Regions from separate parts of the Nesterenkonia sp. NBAIMH1 genome, predicted to be linked through region 1. Evidence: riboswitches for the same ligand, from Rfam matches in the RefSeq annotation. Region 1 holds a riboswitch; each other region holds the start of a gene.
The links. A riboswitch is a leader RNA that binds a small molecule or an ion and turns the genes downstream of it on or off. The one in region 1 is predicted to bind S-adenosylmethionine.
Positions count from the first base shown of each region.

Region 2: another riboswitch for S-adenosylmethionine. It lies ahead of FS388_RS04610 (ABC transporter ATP-binding protein); the one in region 1 lies ahead of FS388_RS03335 (methionine ABC transporter ATP-binding protein).
Region 3: another riboswitch for S-adenosylmethionine. It lies ahead of FS388_RS08650 (PLP-dependent transferase); the one in region 1 lies ahead of FS388_RS03335 (methionine ABC transporter ATP-binding protein).

Region 1 is NZ_CP042335.1:706,732-711,725, forward strand. It holds gene FS388_RS03315 (GntR family transcriptional regulator) at 1-215, shown strand, start outside; gene iolB (5-deoxy-glucuronate isomerase) at 247-1,191, shown strand; gene FS388_RS03325 (Gfo/Idh/MocA family oxidoreductase) at 1,217-2,221, shown strand; gene FS388_RS03330 (flavin reductase family protein) at 2,414-2,953, shown strand; SAM riboswitch class I at 3,050-3,165, shown strand; gene FS388_RS03335 (methionine ABC transporter ATP-binding protein) at 3,173-4,048, shown strand; gene FS388_RS03340 (methionine ABC transporter permease) at 4,048-4,722, shown strand; gene FS388_RS03345 (MetQ/NlpA family ABC transporter substrate-binding protein) at 4,771-4,994, shown strand, end outside.
Region 2 is NZ_CP042335.1:991,948-996,941, reverse strand. It holds gene FS388_RS04620 (ABC transporter permease) at 1-871, opposite strand, end outside; gene FS388_RS04615 (aliphatic sulfonate ABC transporter substrate-binding protein) at 868-1,923, opposite strand; gene FS388_RS04610 (ABC transporter ATP-binding protein) at 2,011-2,850, opposite strand; SAM riboswitch class I at 2,862-2,961, opposite strand; gene FS388_RS04605 (hypothetical protein) at 3,094-3,723, opposite strand; gene FS388_RS04600 (endonuclease/exonuclease/phosphatase family protein) at 3,833-4,822, opposite strand; gene FS388_RS04595 (HAD family phosphatase) at 4,815-4,994, opposite strand, start outside.
Region 3 is NZ_CP042335.1:1,814,006-1,818,999, reverse strand. It holds gene uraD (2-oxo-4-hydroxy-4-carboxy-5-ureidoimidazoline decarboxylase) at 1-455, opposite strand, end outside; gene FS388_RS13070 (hypothetical protein) at 483-629, opposite strand; gene FS388_RS08655 (homoserine O-acetyltransferase) at 690-1,802, opposite strand; gene FS388_RS08650 (PLP-dependent transferase) at 1,875-3,002, opposite strand; SAM riboswitch class IV at 3,073-3,189, opposite strand; gene FS388_RS08645 (FAD/NAD(P)-binding domain-containing protein) at 3,224-4,994, opposite strand, start outside.

The DNA of each region.
Region 1 (4,994 bases):
TGCGGCGCGCCGGCGTCGACTTCCGCATGGCACACCAGAAGGTCGGCGCCAGGATCGCCGATGCCGAGCAGGCTCGCCGCCTCAAGGTGGAGCAGGGCTCCGCGCTGGTCCTGATGGAGCGCACAGCCCTCGACAGCAGCGGAGCGCCCGTCGAGTTCGGCAAGCACGTCTACCGCGCCGACAGGTACTCCTTCGACATCATGCTTGTGGATTAGACCCAGACCCCCATCGGAAGGCAGCGCGCCCATGTCCGCTCACACATCAGCGACCCGACAGGACCCGAGGGAAGCGCCGTGGGTGCACCCCTCCGGCACGGCCAGCACGGCTGACTGGACCGTCGACGTGGGGACCCCTGACTCCGAGGTGCAGCCGCCCGGCTGGACGCACACCGGGCTGCGCGTCACCGGCCTCGCCGCCGGGGCCTCGGTGCGGCTGGCCGCCCAGCCGGAGGAGCGCATCATCATTCCGCTGTCCGGGTCCTTCGAGGTGCGCATCGACGGCGACACGTACGCCCTCGGCGGCCGCCCCTCCGTGTTCCACGGCCCCAGCGACGTCCTGTACACCGGGATCGAGACAGCCATCACGCTCTCCTCGGAGCGAGGCGGGCGGATGGCCGTCGCCTCTGCGCCCGCGAGCGCACACCACCCCATCCGGCACATCGCCCGGGAGGAGGTGCCCGTGGAGCTGCGGGGAGCCGGCGTCGCGTCCCGCCAGGTGCACAACTTCGGCGCGCCTGCGGTCCTGGAGGCGGACCGGTTCATCGTCTGCGAAGTGCTCACCCCGGCGGGCAACTGGTCCTCCTACCCGCCGCACAAGCACGACGAGGAGAAGGAGGGCGAGACCTCCCTCGAAGAGATCTACTACTTCGAGATGCAGCCGACCGAGGGCGCCCCCGTGCCCTCTGCGGCAGACGGCGGACCCGATGTGATCGGCTACCAGCGCGTCTACGCCTCCGATGAGCGCCCGATCGACGTCACGGCAGAGGTCCGCACCGGCGATGTGGTGCTGGTCCCCTACGGCTGGCACGGCCCTGCCATGACCCCGCCGGGCCACGACATGTACTACCTCAACGTCATGGCGGGGCCGGGGCCCGTCCGCCAGTGGCTGATCAGCGACGACCCGCACCACGGCTGGATCCGTCGCACCTGGGACGAATCCGCCATCGACGACCGGCTTCCCTTCACAGGCTGATGAAGCCCCTGGCCAGGGAGGTCGCATGCCGCCCACTGCTGTAGGACTCGTCGGAGCAGGCCGCATCGGGACGATGCATGCCGCACATCTGAGCCTGCTCGCCCCCGACGGCGTCGAGCTGATCGTGGCCGACATCGACTCCGCGCGGTCGCAGCAGGTCGCCGGGCAGCTGGGAGCGCGTGCCGCACCCTCGGTCGACGCCCTCTTCGACATGCCGCTGGACGGGCTCGTGATCGCCGTGGGCACCGCCCACCACGCACCGCTGATCGTGCGGGCGGCGCACGCGGCCATCCCGGTGCTGTGCGAGAAGCCGCTGGCGGAGTCGACCGCCGCATCGGAGCAGGTGCTGCGCGTCATCGAGGAGACCGGCGCCGCGGTCCAGGTGGGCCATCAGCGCAGGCTCGACGCCGGCTACGTCCAGGCCAAGCGGGCCTACGAGAACGGGGACCTCGGCTGGCTGCACACGATCCGTGCCATCACCGCCGATATGCGGCCCCCTCCCGTTGAGTTCATCGCCGGATCAGGCGGCCTGTTCCGCGACTGCTCCGTGCATGACTTCGACGCCCTGCAGTGGCTCACCGGCCAGCAGATCGTCGAGGTCTGCGCGCGGGGGTCCAACAACGGCGACCCCGCCATCGGCGAGGTGGGGGACGTGGACTCGGCCACCGCACTGATCACCCTCGACGACGGAACGCTGGGGTCGGTGTCAGCGACCCGCTACAACGGAGCGGGCCACGATGTTCGCCTCGAACTGCACGGGTCCGCCGGCACGGTGCACGTGGGACTCGACGCGAGCTACTCGGGAGTCTCCGCGGAGCCCGGGTTCGTCTTTCCCGCCGACATCCCGCACCGCACGTTCCATGAACGGTTCGCTGAGGCCTACCGTGCGGAGATCCGAGCCTTCGTGCAGCTCGCGCGCGGAGAAGGCCCGAACCCCTGCCCCGCGGCGGAGGCCGTGGATGCGTCACGGGTCGCCGATGCCGCACAGCTGTCCCTTGAGACAGGCCGAGCCGAGCGCGTGCGACGATGAGATCGCCCCAGGCGAGTCCGGCAGGCATCAGCGCACCGCGGTGTCCTCCGAGCTCGGAGGCGCCCGTGGGGTCTGTCTCGGAATGTGACAGGCGTTTTGCCCGCTCTGACGGCGCGGACGTAGTCTCGGGAATGAACATTTCGACCGGCTCTGCGGTCTGGCTGCCGATACGAGCGATGGGAGTTGATCGGTATGATCACCGCTGCCCGTGATGACGGCGCCGAAGACATCCCCGCGCCTGCGGAGTTCGACCCGTTGGAGCTCAGAAAGGCCCTGGGGCAGTTCCCGCAGGGCATCGTCGCGGTGGCGGCCGAAGTCGACGGACACCCGGAAGTCCTCGTGGCCTCCAGCTTCACCGTGGGGGTCTCCCTGGAGCCCCCGCTGGTGACCGTCGCGGTGCAGCACACCTCCTCCACCTGGCCCAAGCTGCGTGACCGGGCGTCCCGCTTGGGGATCTCGGTGCTGGGTGCGCAGCAGTCCGAGCTCACCCGCCAGCTGGCCTCCACGGATCGTGCCGGCCGCTTCCACGGGGTGGAACGCAGGATCGACGGTGAACGGGCGCTGGTCCTGGAGGGCTCTCCGCTGTGGTTCACCACGCGCATGCACAGCCAGTTCACCGCCGGCGACCACGACGTGGCCGTCCTGGAGATCCTCGACTTCGGCTACGACGAAGCCTCCGAGGGGCTGGTCTTCCACCAGAGCCGGTTCAAGGGCCTCACCCCGCTGGAGTGAGCTCAGCAGCCTCACCGAACAGGTCGGCGCAACGGCGCGCAATATATGTGCTCGCATTTTGTTCATGCGCGGCGTGTGAACGTAGAGTCTCCGCTGTAACCATCCAGAGCGACTGAGGGACCTGGCCCGACGACGACGCAGCAACCTGGATCTCCGCATTGCCCTCATCGGCTGCGGGAATCCTTCGGTGCTAACGCCAGGACCGATGGAGAGTGCTTCATGATTTCGCTACGCCATGTCTCGACTGCCTTCGCGGCTCGCGGCAAGGAGCCTGTCCGGGCGGTGCAGGACGTCAGCCTGGAGATTCCCCGCGGCAGCATCCAAGGCATCATCGGATTCTCCGGCGCCGGAAAGTCCACCCTGCTGCGCAACATCAACCTCCTGGAGCGCCCCACGGAGGGCGAGGTCTGGGTCGGCGGCACCGAGCTGACCGGGCTGAAGCACGAGCAGCTGCGCCAGGCCCGCCACCAGATCGGCATGGTCTTTCAGGGCTTCAACCTGGTCAACAACCTCACCGTGGCCCAGAACGTGGAGCTCTCACTGAAGTTCGCCGGCCAGAAGGACAAGAGGCAGCGCCGGCGTCGGGCCGCCGAGGCGCTGGAGATCGTCGACATCTCCCCCAAGGCGAAGAACTACCCCGCCCAGCTCTCCGGCGGCCAGAAGCAGCGGGTGGCCATCGCCCGCGCGCTGGCCACCCAGCCGGACGTGCTGCTGTGCGATGAGCCCACCAGCGCCCTGGACCCCTTCACCACCGCCACCGTGCTGCAGTACCTCGCTGACGTGAACCGTGAGTTCGGAATCACCGTGGTGATCGTCACCCACGAGATGGAGGTCATCAAGGCCTTGGCGGACCACGTAGCGGTCATGGAGGACGGAGCTGTGGTGGAGCAGTTCCCCGCCGCAGAGCTCGGCCGCGAGGACTTCGCCCCGAGAACCTCCATCGGGCGGTATCTGACCTCCGACGGCATCAGCGTGAATCGCGACGGCCGCACAGTCCCCGCCGCCGCGGCTGAGGATGATCAGGACACCTTCGAAGAGATCGCCGACGAGCGGGACCAGAAGATCTTCGCCGCCGTCGAAGGGGGTGTTCGCTGATGAACCTCCAGCTCATCATCGACCGCATCCCGGAGATCAACCACGCGATGCTGGAGACGTTCGCCATGATCGGGGTCTCCATCCCGCTGGCAGTGCTCCTGGGCACCCCATTGGGCATCTGGCTGTGGAGCCACGCCCCCGGCGGGCTGAAGCCCACGCCCAAGAGCCACACGGTGGTCTCTGCGATCGTCAACATGGTCCGCTCCTTCCCGTTCCTCATCCTGCTGATCGCCCTGATCCCGTTCACCCGGTTCATCGTGGGCACGTCGGTGGGAACGGCCGCGGTGATCGTTCCCCTGACGATCAACGCCATCCCATACTTCGCGCGTCTCGTGGAGCAGAACATCACACAGCTGGGCTCCGGCGCCGTGGAGGCCTCCCGAGCGATGGGTGCCACCAGCGGGCAGATCATCCGCAGCGTGCTGCTGGTGGATGCCAAACCCGCCCTCATCGGCTCCATGACCATCACCACGGTCAGCTTCATCTCCTACTCCGCGATGTCCGGCCTGGTGGGCGGAGGCGGCATCGGCGACCTCGCCATCCGCTACGGCTACTACCGGTACGAGACCGAAACCATGATCGTGGCCTGCATCCTCATGGTGCTCCTCGTCAGCATCGTCCAGTACGGCGGCACCCGCATCGCCCGCATGACGGACAAACGCGTCTCCGCCTGAGAGACATCCCTCACTCGCCCCGCAGAGCAGCAGAAAGAGAACACCCCTATGCCTTCTTCCGTCCACCGTGCCCACCCTCGGCTCCTCAGCATCGCCGCCCTGACCGCGGCCGGAGCCCTGACCGCCACCGGCTGCGGCCTCGTCGAGGATGAGGACACCATCAGCATCATGGTCACCGAATCCGCCCCCTTCCAGGAGCCCACCGAGATCGCGGTGGAGCTGCTGGAGGACGAGGGCTACGAGGTGGACGTCAACTACGTCACGGACATCAA
Region 2 (4,994 bases), 290 kb from region 1:
CCCAGGTCTTGAGCGCTTTGCGCTCGACCAGGCCGAGCAGCGCATCTGTTGTTTTGCCCAGGACGGCCAGCAGCACGATGGCGAGCAGCAGCCGGTCCACGCGACCGTTGCTCTGCGACTCCGTGAGCAGGAAGCCCAGCCCTTCGGCCGCGGCGAGCAGCTCAGCGGCCACCAGGAACAGCCAGGACTGTGCCAGCGCCAGCCGCAGCCCGGAGAACACCGGGGGCACGACGGCGGGCAGCTGGACGGTCGCCAGCAGACGCACTCCGTGGAACCCGAAGGCGCGGCCGGCCTCCACCAGCTGGGCGTCCACGTGGCGGAGCGCCGAGTGCACCGAGGTGAAGACGGGGAAGAAGGCGCCGATGGCGATGAGCAGGTATTTTCCGTCCTCACCGATGCCGATCCAGAGCAGGATCAGGGGCACCCATGCCAGGGACGGCACGGCACGGAAGGCCCCGACAGTGGGGTGCAGCAGCGCATCGGCCGCTCGGGACAGGCCCAGCAGCGAGCCGAGCACCAGTCCCGCCCCGGCGCCGAGGGCGAAGCCGACCAGCACACGCTGCACGGAGATGCCGATATGGCCTGCGAGGGCGCCGGACTCCAGCAGAGCCTGACCGGCTTCGACGACCGCGACCGGGGAGGGCAGCTGAATGGGGGTGAAGATCCCCAGGGCGTCCGTGACCAGCCACCACAGGGCGACGAGCGCCACCGGGACGATCGCGCCGACAAGGACCCTTGAGGCCCCGTTGAGGCCGGAGCGGGAGCGCGACGGCTTCGACCCCTGATCAGCCGTGGCCGGCGCGGGCGCGGCTGCGAACCCGGCGGTGCTCGCAGCCGCAGGAGGCGTGTGCTCGGTGGGGGCCGGGCTCATGCGTCCTCGTCCTCCTGAATCTCCGCCTGCTCGGCTGCGTCGTCAGTGCCCTCAGCATCGGTGGCCTCAGCCGCTTCCGCGTACTCGGGCCAGAAGAGCTCCTCGAGGGCCTCGTCGACCTGCTCCTCGGAGTCGACGTCGCCGGTCTCGACGAAGAAGGGGCCCACCGGCTCCAGGGCGGCGCGCAGGTCTTCGCCCGGCACCGGGCTGATGTCGAAGTTCACGCGGTCGGCGATCACCAGCTCTGCGACGTCGAGATCGATGCTTGCGTACTCGGCGAGGATCTCCGCGGTCTCCTGGGGGTTCTCCTCGGCCCACTGCCGGGCCTGCTCGTACACGTTGACGACCGTCTGAGCGACCTCCGGGTGGTTCTCCAGGAAGTCTCCGGTCGCGTTGACGGTGGAGTAGGTGTTGAAGTCGACCTCCCTGGAGAACAGCTCGGCTCCGCCGAGCTCGGCGTCGCCCATGATCGGGTCTAGGCCGGCCCAGGCATCGACGTCGCCGTTCTCCAACGCCTGACGGCCGTCTGCGTGCTGCAGGGCCTGAACCTCAATGTCGTCGAGGGAGAGGCCCGCCTCGTCCAGCGAACGGGCGAGGAAGAAGAACGGGTCGGTGGCCAGCGTCGCCGCCACGGAGGCGCCCTCGAGGTCCTCCACGCTCTCGATGTCGGAGTCTTCACTGGTGACCAGTGCGGACCACTCGGGCTGCGACTCCACGTAGAAGGTGTGCGTGTCGGCGCCGACGGAGCGGTTCAGCAGGGCGGCGGAGCCTGCGGTCGAGCCGACGTGCAGCTCATCGGCGCGGAGGTACTCGTTCGCCTGGTTGGAGCCGTGGGACTGGATCCACTGCACGTCGGTGCCGATCTCCTCCAGCTCCTCCTCCAGCCAGCCGTGCTCCAGGATCACCAGGGACAGCGGGTTGTAGGTGGCGAAGTCGATGTTCAGGGTGTCCAGCTCCCCGTCTGCGTCATCGCCGCAGGCGGACAGCGCGAGCAGCGCGGCTGTCCCGAGTGCGGTGACGGAGGCGGCGGAGCGGGAGAAGGAGGTGGGCATGGGGGAGCCTTTCAAAGTGTCGTTCGGCGAGGTGGGCGGACCTGTGCGAGGCAGGCCCAAAGAATGCAGAGGGGTGTGCGGGCGTGGTCAGTGGGCGTCGACGCCGAGGCCTGCGTACAGCTGCGACTTCAGCTCGGCCAGGTCGGCGGAGGCCCGATCGCGGGGGCGGCGTCCCGGCACGGTCAGCAGCCGCTTGGCGGTGGCTCCCTCGGCCGCGGCGCCGTCGTCCTTGCCCAGCAGAAGAATCCGGTCGGCCAGCTGCAGAGACTCGTCGACGTCGTGGGTGACGAGGAGCACCGTCGTCCCTGTCTGGGCGTGGATGTCCAGGAGCAGATCCTGCATCTTGAGCCGGGTGAGGGCATCGAGTGCGCCGAAGGGCTCGTCGAGCAGGAGAACGCCGGGCCGGCGTGCCAGGGCGCGGGCCAGCGAGGCCCGCTGGGCCATGCCCCCGGAGATCTCCCGGGGCTTCAGATGCGCGCGCTCGGCGAGCCCGACCAGCTCCAGCAGCTCGTCGACCCGGGCCCTGCCCTCGGCCTTGGACAGCTCGCGGGGCAGTCCGAGCTCAATGTTCCTGCGCACCGAGCGCCAGGGGAGCAGGCGAGGCTCCTGGAATCCGACGGCGGTGCGGTCGTCATAGGGCTGCACGGGCTTCCCCGCGATGGTCAGCTCACCGGTGAAGCCGGTGTCGAGACCCGCCAGGGCGCGGAGCAGGGTGGATTTGCCGCAGCCTGAGGTCCCCAGGATCGCGAGGACCTCGCCGGGGGCGATCTCCAGGCTGATGTCGCGCAGCACGGGGCGGCCGCCGAAGCTGCGGCCCACACCGGCGAACCGGACGTTCAGCGAATCGAAGGCGGCCTGCGGGGCGGCGGAATGCGTTGAGGGCTCCCCAGGCGAGGTCGGCGCCTCAAGGGTCGCAGAAGCAGTCATGCGAGAATTCACTCCCATCGTCCCTGGCATTAGCACCGAGCCCGCAGAGAAGCTCTGCAGTGGTTGCTGCGGCGTCGTCGAGCCAGATCTCTCAGCCGCTCCGGATGGATACGCCTATGACTGTACGCCAGAGCCGAGTCCGCGCACAAAAACCGGGTCACAAACGTCACACTGCGCGTCTGGGGCGGGGCGCGGCCCGCAGAGGACCACGCCCCGCCCCAGACGCGTCGTGGGGCTTGCCGCCTACTGCTGCCCGCGGGTCACGGGCCAGCCTTTGGAAGCGCTGGTGCTGCCCGTGCGCCTCCGCCCGGCGGTGTCCATCTCCTCGCAGATCTTCTTGATGGACGCCAGGCACTTCTGATTCTGCACGTCGGAGACGTCCTCGGGGTCTTCGCCTGCGTAGAGCCGTCCGAGCACGCGGCTGATGACCTGGTGCTCCTTGTCCTTGGGCATGTCCAGCACGGGGATGATCTTCCGCGGCACCGCTTCCTCGGAGACCTTCTGGGCGACCAGTGCCTGGACGGAGTCGACCATCTTCCGCTCGCCCGGGGGGATCGAACGGGTCTGGGAGCCGTCGTCGGGCGGCAGTCGGGTGGCGTTGACCTCCTCGCGCGCCTCGGGCGTCAGCACGACGAACGCCACCGGGATCGTGCCGGCTTCCGCGTCGCCGATGGAGCAGACGCCGGATTCGAGCACGCTCTCGTGCGAGTTCATGGCGTCACGGATGTCGTTGAGGTGAATCTCCTGGCCGTTGACGGTGATCTCGTCGTCGTGCACGGCTTCGAGATCCTCTTCGGCGGGATCGGTGCGGAACCGCGGCTCCTCCGTCGTCGCCCGATCAGGACCCGTTGTCGTGCGGTCTGTGGTGCTCATCGCTCGGCCTCTCCTCGAACATCATGCGGAGTGTGTCATGCACAAGGTGGCAGACCTGTCTGAGTGTGGCCTCAGCGTCTGGTCCATGCTCCCTCACACGGTCGTCGACTCATGAGGGACGGTCGAGCGTCGCCCGCACGGCCAGATGATCGGACGGAAAGGCGTTGCCCCTCTGGTCAGGGATGTGGCGCGCTGGACCCCCATAGTCGCAGAAGCCCTCATCTGCGGCGGTGTCGGACGCGTCTGCCGCCCCGCCCAGATGGTCCGCTGCGACCACGTTCAGACCCCTGGCGAAGATGAAGTCGATGCGATCGCGAGGCTCGGTCTCCAGGGACTCGATCTGGGACCAGGTCAGCCCCGGCGCCCGAGCGGGATCGGGATGCACTGCGCGGAACGCGTCGGTGAAGCCGGCCTTCAGGAGCGCGTCCGTGGCGGGCCACTGAGCCGCAGGACGGTGGGAGCCGTCCCAGTCCAGGGGTGAGGGAACGTTGAAGTCTCCGGCGATGATGACCGGCATGTCGCCGAGCTCCTGGAGGAGCCGATCGGTCTCGGCCAGGATCTGCTGCGCCTGCTGGGTGCGCTGGGCCTCGCCCGGCTGGGCGAAGACCGACTCGGCCGCACGGGGCAGGTCATCTCGTCGGTACGGGCTGTAGTCGGAGGAGGCCAGGTGGACGGACCAGGCCAGCACCTCGCCGAGACGCGTCTGGACAGCGGCTGCCGTCGCGAAGGGCTCCGTGCTGGTCTGCAGGAGCCGGATGGGGGAGGCGCTGAGCACAGCACAGTTGAAGTCCTGCTGGGCTGCGGTCATCCCCGCCGATCGCGCCAAGCGGATGCCTGCGGTGCCATAGCACTCCTGCAGGAGAACGATGTCGGCGTCCTCGGCCGCGAGCACAGCTGCCTGCTTGGCGGCGGAGTCGTCGACCTCTCTGCCGCCGAACCAGAGGTTCCAGGTGAAGACCTTCAGGGTCCGCAGCTCTCGGAGCTTCTGCTCGACGGCCTGCTCGGGGGTCATCCCGTCCGCCTGCTGCTGGTCCAGGGGCTGGTCCGCCAGCGTGTCCTGAGGGCGCCGGATCTGCTGCTGCGGGTCTGCTTCAGTCATGGTGCTCCTGATCGTCGATGGGGGCTTCGGGCTCGGCTGTCGGGAGGAGGACCTCCTCCAGGCTGGAGATTCGGTAGCGGCACGGCAGCTCGAGATGCGGGTCCTGGTTCACCCCGATCACGATGAGCCCGGCTGCCGCGGCCGCCTGGGCGCCCGCGGGGGAGTCCTCGAA
Region 3 (4,994 bases), 1.1 Mb from region 1:
TCAGCGAGCTGCTGACGCCTGACCTCGTTCTCCGTCTCGGCGTCGTGCGAGAGCCGACGCTGCAGATGTTCGAGCATCTCCTCTGAGCTGCGGCCCTTGGCGCGGATCAGGAAGATGCGGTCGAACCGTGCTTCGTACTGCCGGTTGGCTTCGATCCAGTCGATGCGGGCCTGCTCATCCGCAGTGAGCTCGCCCTGCTCCCGCCGTGAGGCGGCAGCCTCGGCGTCATCTCCTGAGACCTTCTCACCGATGCGGGGGTGATGCGCCAGGGCGGCGTCCACCTCCTGGTCCGTCCAACCCTCTGCAAGGTCGGCGGCGGTACGGCTGAGCTCGTCGAACGATGCGTAGGGCCGGCGGGCCAGCAGGCCCGCTCTCCACGATGCGACAGGCGCGCACGTGCTCAGCACCTCACCGGCCTGATCGGCCGACGCGTCGTTGAATTCGCTGAGCCTCACGCCACCTCCTGCGGCCGCAAGGCCGGTTCAGTCCTGCTTGTCGTCAGCGGAATCGGGTGTGCCGGCGCTGCTCTTCTTTCGGGGCACCACCGGAATCGCGCCGGTTGCCATGCCGCCCATCGCGACGGGGGCTGATGCCTTGCCGCGCTCGGGCTTCGAGCTCTTGTCAGTCATGTGGGCCACCTTACTTCACAGGGACGAGGGTCTCAGACCGCGCTCCGGATGGTCTCCGGGTCAGAGGGCGAGAGCCTCACGCAGCTCTGCGCCCAGCTGCTCGGGGCTGGTGAGGAAGCCGTCGTGGCCGATGGGCGATGAGATGACGTGGGCCCCGTCTGCGCCGGGCAGCATATCGGCCAGCTCGTGGGACTCGCTGGGGTAGTAGAGCCGGTCAGAGTCGACGGCGACGACGAAGGCGCGGGCCCGGACTCCCGCCAGTGCGGCGCGTGCGCCTCCCCGGCCTCGGCCCACGTCGTGGCTGATGAGCGCCTCGGCCAGCGTCAGGTAGGCGTTGGGGTCGAAGCGGTCGGAGAGCTTCCGACCGTGATAGTCCATATAGGACTCCACCTGGTAGCGGCCCGCCCGCGAGAGGCTCCGAGGGGAGCCGAACGGGTCCTCCGCGCCCTGGCGGGTGCGCCCGAAGCGTTCATGCAGGTCAGCGCCGGTGCGGTAGGTGATGTGCGCGATGCGGCGTGCCAGCTGCAGCCCTGCCTCCGGACGGGGCCCGGCGTAGTAGTCGCCTCCGTGGAAGTGCCGGTCGTTGCGGATGGCAAGGACCTGCGTCTGCCCGAAGGCGATCTGCTCCGCCGTCGAGGCTGCGCCGCACGCGAAGACCCCCACCCCGTCGACCAGGTCGGGGCAGGTCGCAGCCCATTCGAGCGCCCGGGCGCCTCCCATTGACCCCCCGATGACCGCATGCAGCCGCGACACTCCGAGCTGCTCCAGCAGGCGGCGCTCGAGATGCACAGAGTCGCGGATCGTCACAAAGGGAAATCTGGAGCCCCACGGCACCCCGGTGCTGTCCGGTGAGCCGGGGCCGGTCGAGCCGTAGCACCCGCCGACCATCGCCGGGGCGACCACGAACCATGTGCGCGTATCGATCGGCCGACCGGGTCCCACGAGCGACTGCCACCAGCCTGCTTCCGGGTCCTGGCGCGTCGACGCCACATGGGAGTCCCCCGTGAGGGCGTGAGCGACGAGCACAGCATTGTCGCCTGCCGCGTTGAGGGTGCCCCAGGTCTCGTAGGCCAGGGTCACCTCGGGCAGGTGCCCGCCGGTCTCGAAGTCGTAGGCGCCGACCTCGGCGGCGCTCAGCGCGCCGGGCCGGTGGTGGCCGTAGTCGTTGGCCAGAGGGGCAGCCGGCGATCCCGCGCCGCGGCCGGGCGCACCGCCGGCAGAGTTCTGGGTCAGCACATCAACACCTTAGGCCAGGGCTCCCGACGCGGCGTACGCGTCATCGGCGACTGCACACGCTTCCAGCGATGCGTCGAGGTCCGCGATCAGGTCATCAGCATGCTCCAGGCCCACGAACAGCCGCACCATGCCCGGCCGAATGCCGGCAGCATCCCGCTCATGGTCGGCGAGGCGGGCATGGGTGGACCCTGCGGGGTGGTCGGCCAGGGCACGGATGCCGCCGGTGCTCCCGCGCCGGGAAAACACCCGCAGCGCTCGCACAAGCTCTTGAGCGGCCTCGTGCTGCGCCTGCGCGCTTCGGCCTGCCCTGACCTCGAAGGCCAGCGCCGCGCCGACGCCGGCAGGCAGGTAGTCCCGGGCGCGCTCCGCGCATGGGCTGGTCTCCAGTCCGGCGTAGTAGGCACGGTGCACCCCGGGGCGGCCCTGAAGGTGCTCGGCGATCCGCTGGGCGGTCTCGTTCTGCTGGCGGACTCGCGCTGCCAGGGACTCGAGCCCTCGGATCACCTGCTCGGCGACCACGTCGGGCAGCCGCACCTGCTGCGGGTAGCCGGCCGGTGCGCGTGTGAGCTGCTCCCGCGCAGCGGGCTCCACTGTGCCGGCGTCGACGATCACGCCTCCGGCCTGACCGCCGCGTCCGGCGAGCAGATCGAGGCTGGTGTGCACCACAAGATCCGCGCCCTGCTCCACCGGTCTGGCCAGGAAGGGGGTGGCGAGGGTGTTGTCGATGATCAGTGCCGCGTCGGCCTGACGGGCGAGCTCCGAGATCTCGGCGAAGGCGAAGACGTCGCCCCGCGGGTCGGCGATGGTCTCTCCGAGCAGCGCAGCTGTGCTGGGACTCAGGTGGGCGGCCCAGGAGGCGGCGTCGTCGGGATCTTCGACCACCTCGGCGTCGACGCCGTAGCGGGGCAGGAGCGCGACGAAGGTCTCCCGGTTCCCGGCGAACATCGATGGGGTCACCAGGACGCTGGTGCCGGGCTCGGCGACGTGCAGCACGGCAAGTGCCAGGGCGTCGGGCCCGTGCGCGACGGCGCGCGCCTGGTGGCCGGATTCCAGCGAGGCGAGCGTCTGCTCGAGTGCGGGAGTGGGGGCGTCGGTGTCAGCGGCAGCCTGCAGCAGCCGTGTTTCGAATTCGGTCATGAAGGTTCCTCGTGTGTCCTTTAGACCTGCTCCTGCGCAGTCTGCCGATCGAGGCAGAGCGCGCTGGAAAGGTCCGCGCTTGCCGGCCCCGGCCTAGGGGTCGGCCAGGTCATCACCCGGGGCACCCCACCGCGAACTGGAGGGTTGCCGGCCAGCAAACCGGGGTTTGACGCTGGCACTCTTGACCTTGTCCCAAGTGTGCCGGAACCAGGCGGCGACATTCAAGTGCGGTGCGCGAGGTCCATCACGTGAGCAGCCGCAGCCTCTGCGTCGGCCAGAGTGCTCGCCGTGGTGCGCGGGTCGCCTCCGGTCTCGGCAGCGATGGCCGTGCCCCACTGGGCGGAGGACAGCTGCAGGCCGAGGACGTGGATCGGCTGGACCTCGCCGGCGGTGCTCAGAAGGCGATGGGGGCTGGGGCTGACGTCGAAGCCCTTGTGCTCGGCACCTGCCAGCACGGCGGGCCGCGCTTCTCCGCTGCGCAGCAGCGTCCGGATCAGGGGCTCATCCGCCTGTCCCACACGGTTGGGCGGCATCATCGCTTCGATCAGGTGCGAGGCGGTGTGCTGCACGTCGGGCACCTGCGGGGATCGGGCTGCGAACAGCCCGGCGGAGGAGTCCACGGCGAAGATCGGGCTGGGACCGAGCACCTCGATGAGGCCTGCCCGTACCAGGGCCGCCATCTCCTCGGTCCGCTGGACGGGGGCGCCGGACGCGAGGCCTTCGGAGAGGGGCTCGAACCACGGCTCGATCTGCGCGGTCCGGCTGGCTTCGTCGACGAGGCCCTCCGTGAGCACCGCCTTGAGCGCGAACCGCGCAGCGTGGAGCGTCTTCACAGCAAGCTTCTCGGGGGATCCCTCGGCGGCCGCCGAGGAGGCGGCGTCCTGCTCCAGCCAGTCGAGCACGGCGGCGCGGTGCTCGTCCCGGTCGGAGAATCGACGACCGTGGAAGGGGGCTGCGTAGGCCCTGGGGTCGAAGGTGCCCGCCCCGCCGAAGGAGCTGTAGGTGGCCTGGACGTCGGCCATGATCAGCGGAAGCAGGTGCTCTTCGAAGTCGAGTGGTCCGTGCTGCTGGGCCAGTCCGCGCACGGCCTCTGGGCTGAAATGGGTCAGCGCCGTGCCCTCAGGCAGAAATCCCGGGGCCGTGGTCTTGGACCGGTATGGGGTTCCTCGCCGCGCACCGGCGATGAGGCGCGGCTCCTCCCCGGAGGCGATGTACTCCAGCTGCTGGCCCGGAGCGGCGCCCGGGCGGGTGCGGAACCGGCCTCCCCGCCCGACGGTGACGGCGATCATGAGGTCGAAGAAGTTCAGCCCCATGCCTCGCACCAGAATGGGGGCGGCGGCTGGGAGCGCGTCCAGATCCACGTCGGTGGGGATCGCCGGCGGCTGATAGTGGAGCCCATGGCCGGACGCGGAATCGGCGAGCGCGGCCCGCATCGGGTCTGCGCTGAGGTCGGCGGGCACGTGGCCGAGGCTGAGAACGGCTGCGTCCACCGTGTCGAGGCGGTCCTGCAGCTGGAGGGTGACGGCGCGTGCTGGGGCTTCGCAGGCGAGGCTGAGGATGCGCTGGTGCACGCGGTCGACGGTGACGCCGGCTCCTTCGAGAGCTTCGACGACGCGGTGGTGCAGCCACGTCAGGTACTGCCCGTATTCGCTGCGGGAGGGAAACCATGTGCCGGCTGCGTCTCTGACGTCGCGGTCTGCCCCGTGCTGGGTCCACCACTGCAGAAAGCTGGCCGAGCATGAGGAGGCGGCCAGCCTCTCCTGGGTTCCTGCGACGGGCGCCGCGGTGGGAAAGGCTGCCGGGGTGTTCATGAGGTAGAGGGGGGACTGAGCGGGATCCCACACTCTGCCTGCCCCGTGGGGCGCAGGATCCGCCACGACGACGCGCAGGCCGCGGGCGGGCAGCCCTGTGCTCTCGACGCGGGCGAGGAGGCGCTCCAGGAAGGAGGTCCCGCGGGGTCCTGCCCCGACGACGGCGATCGCGTACTCAGTC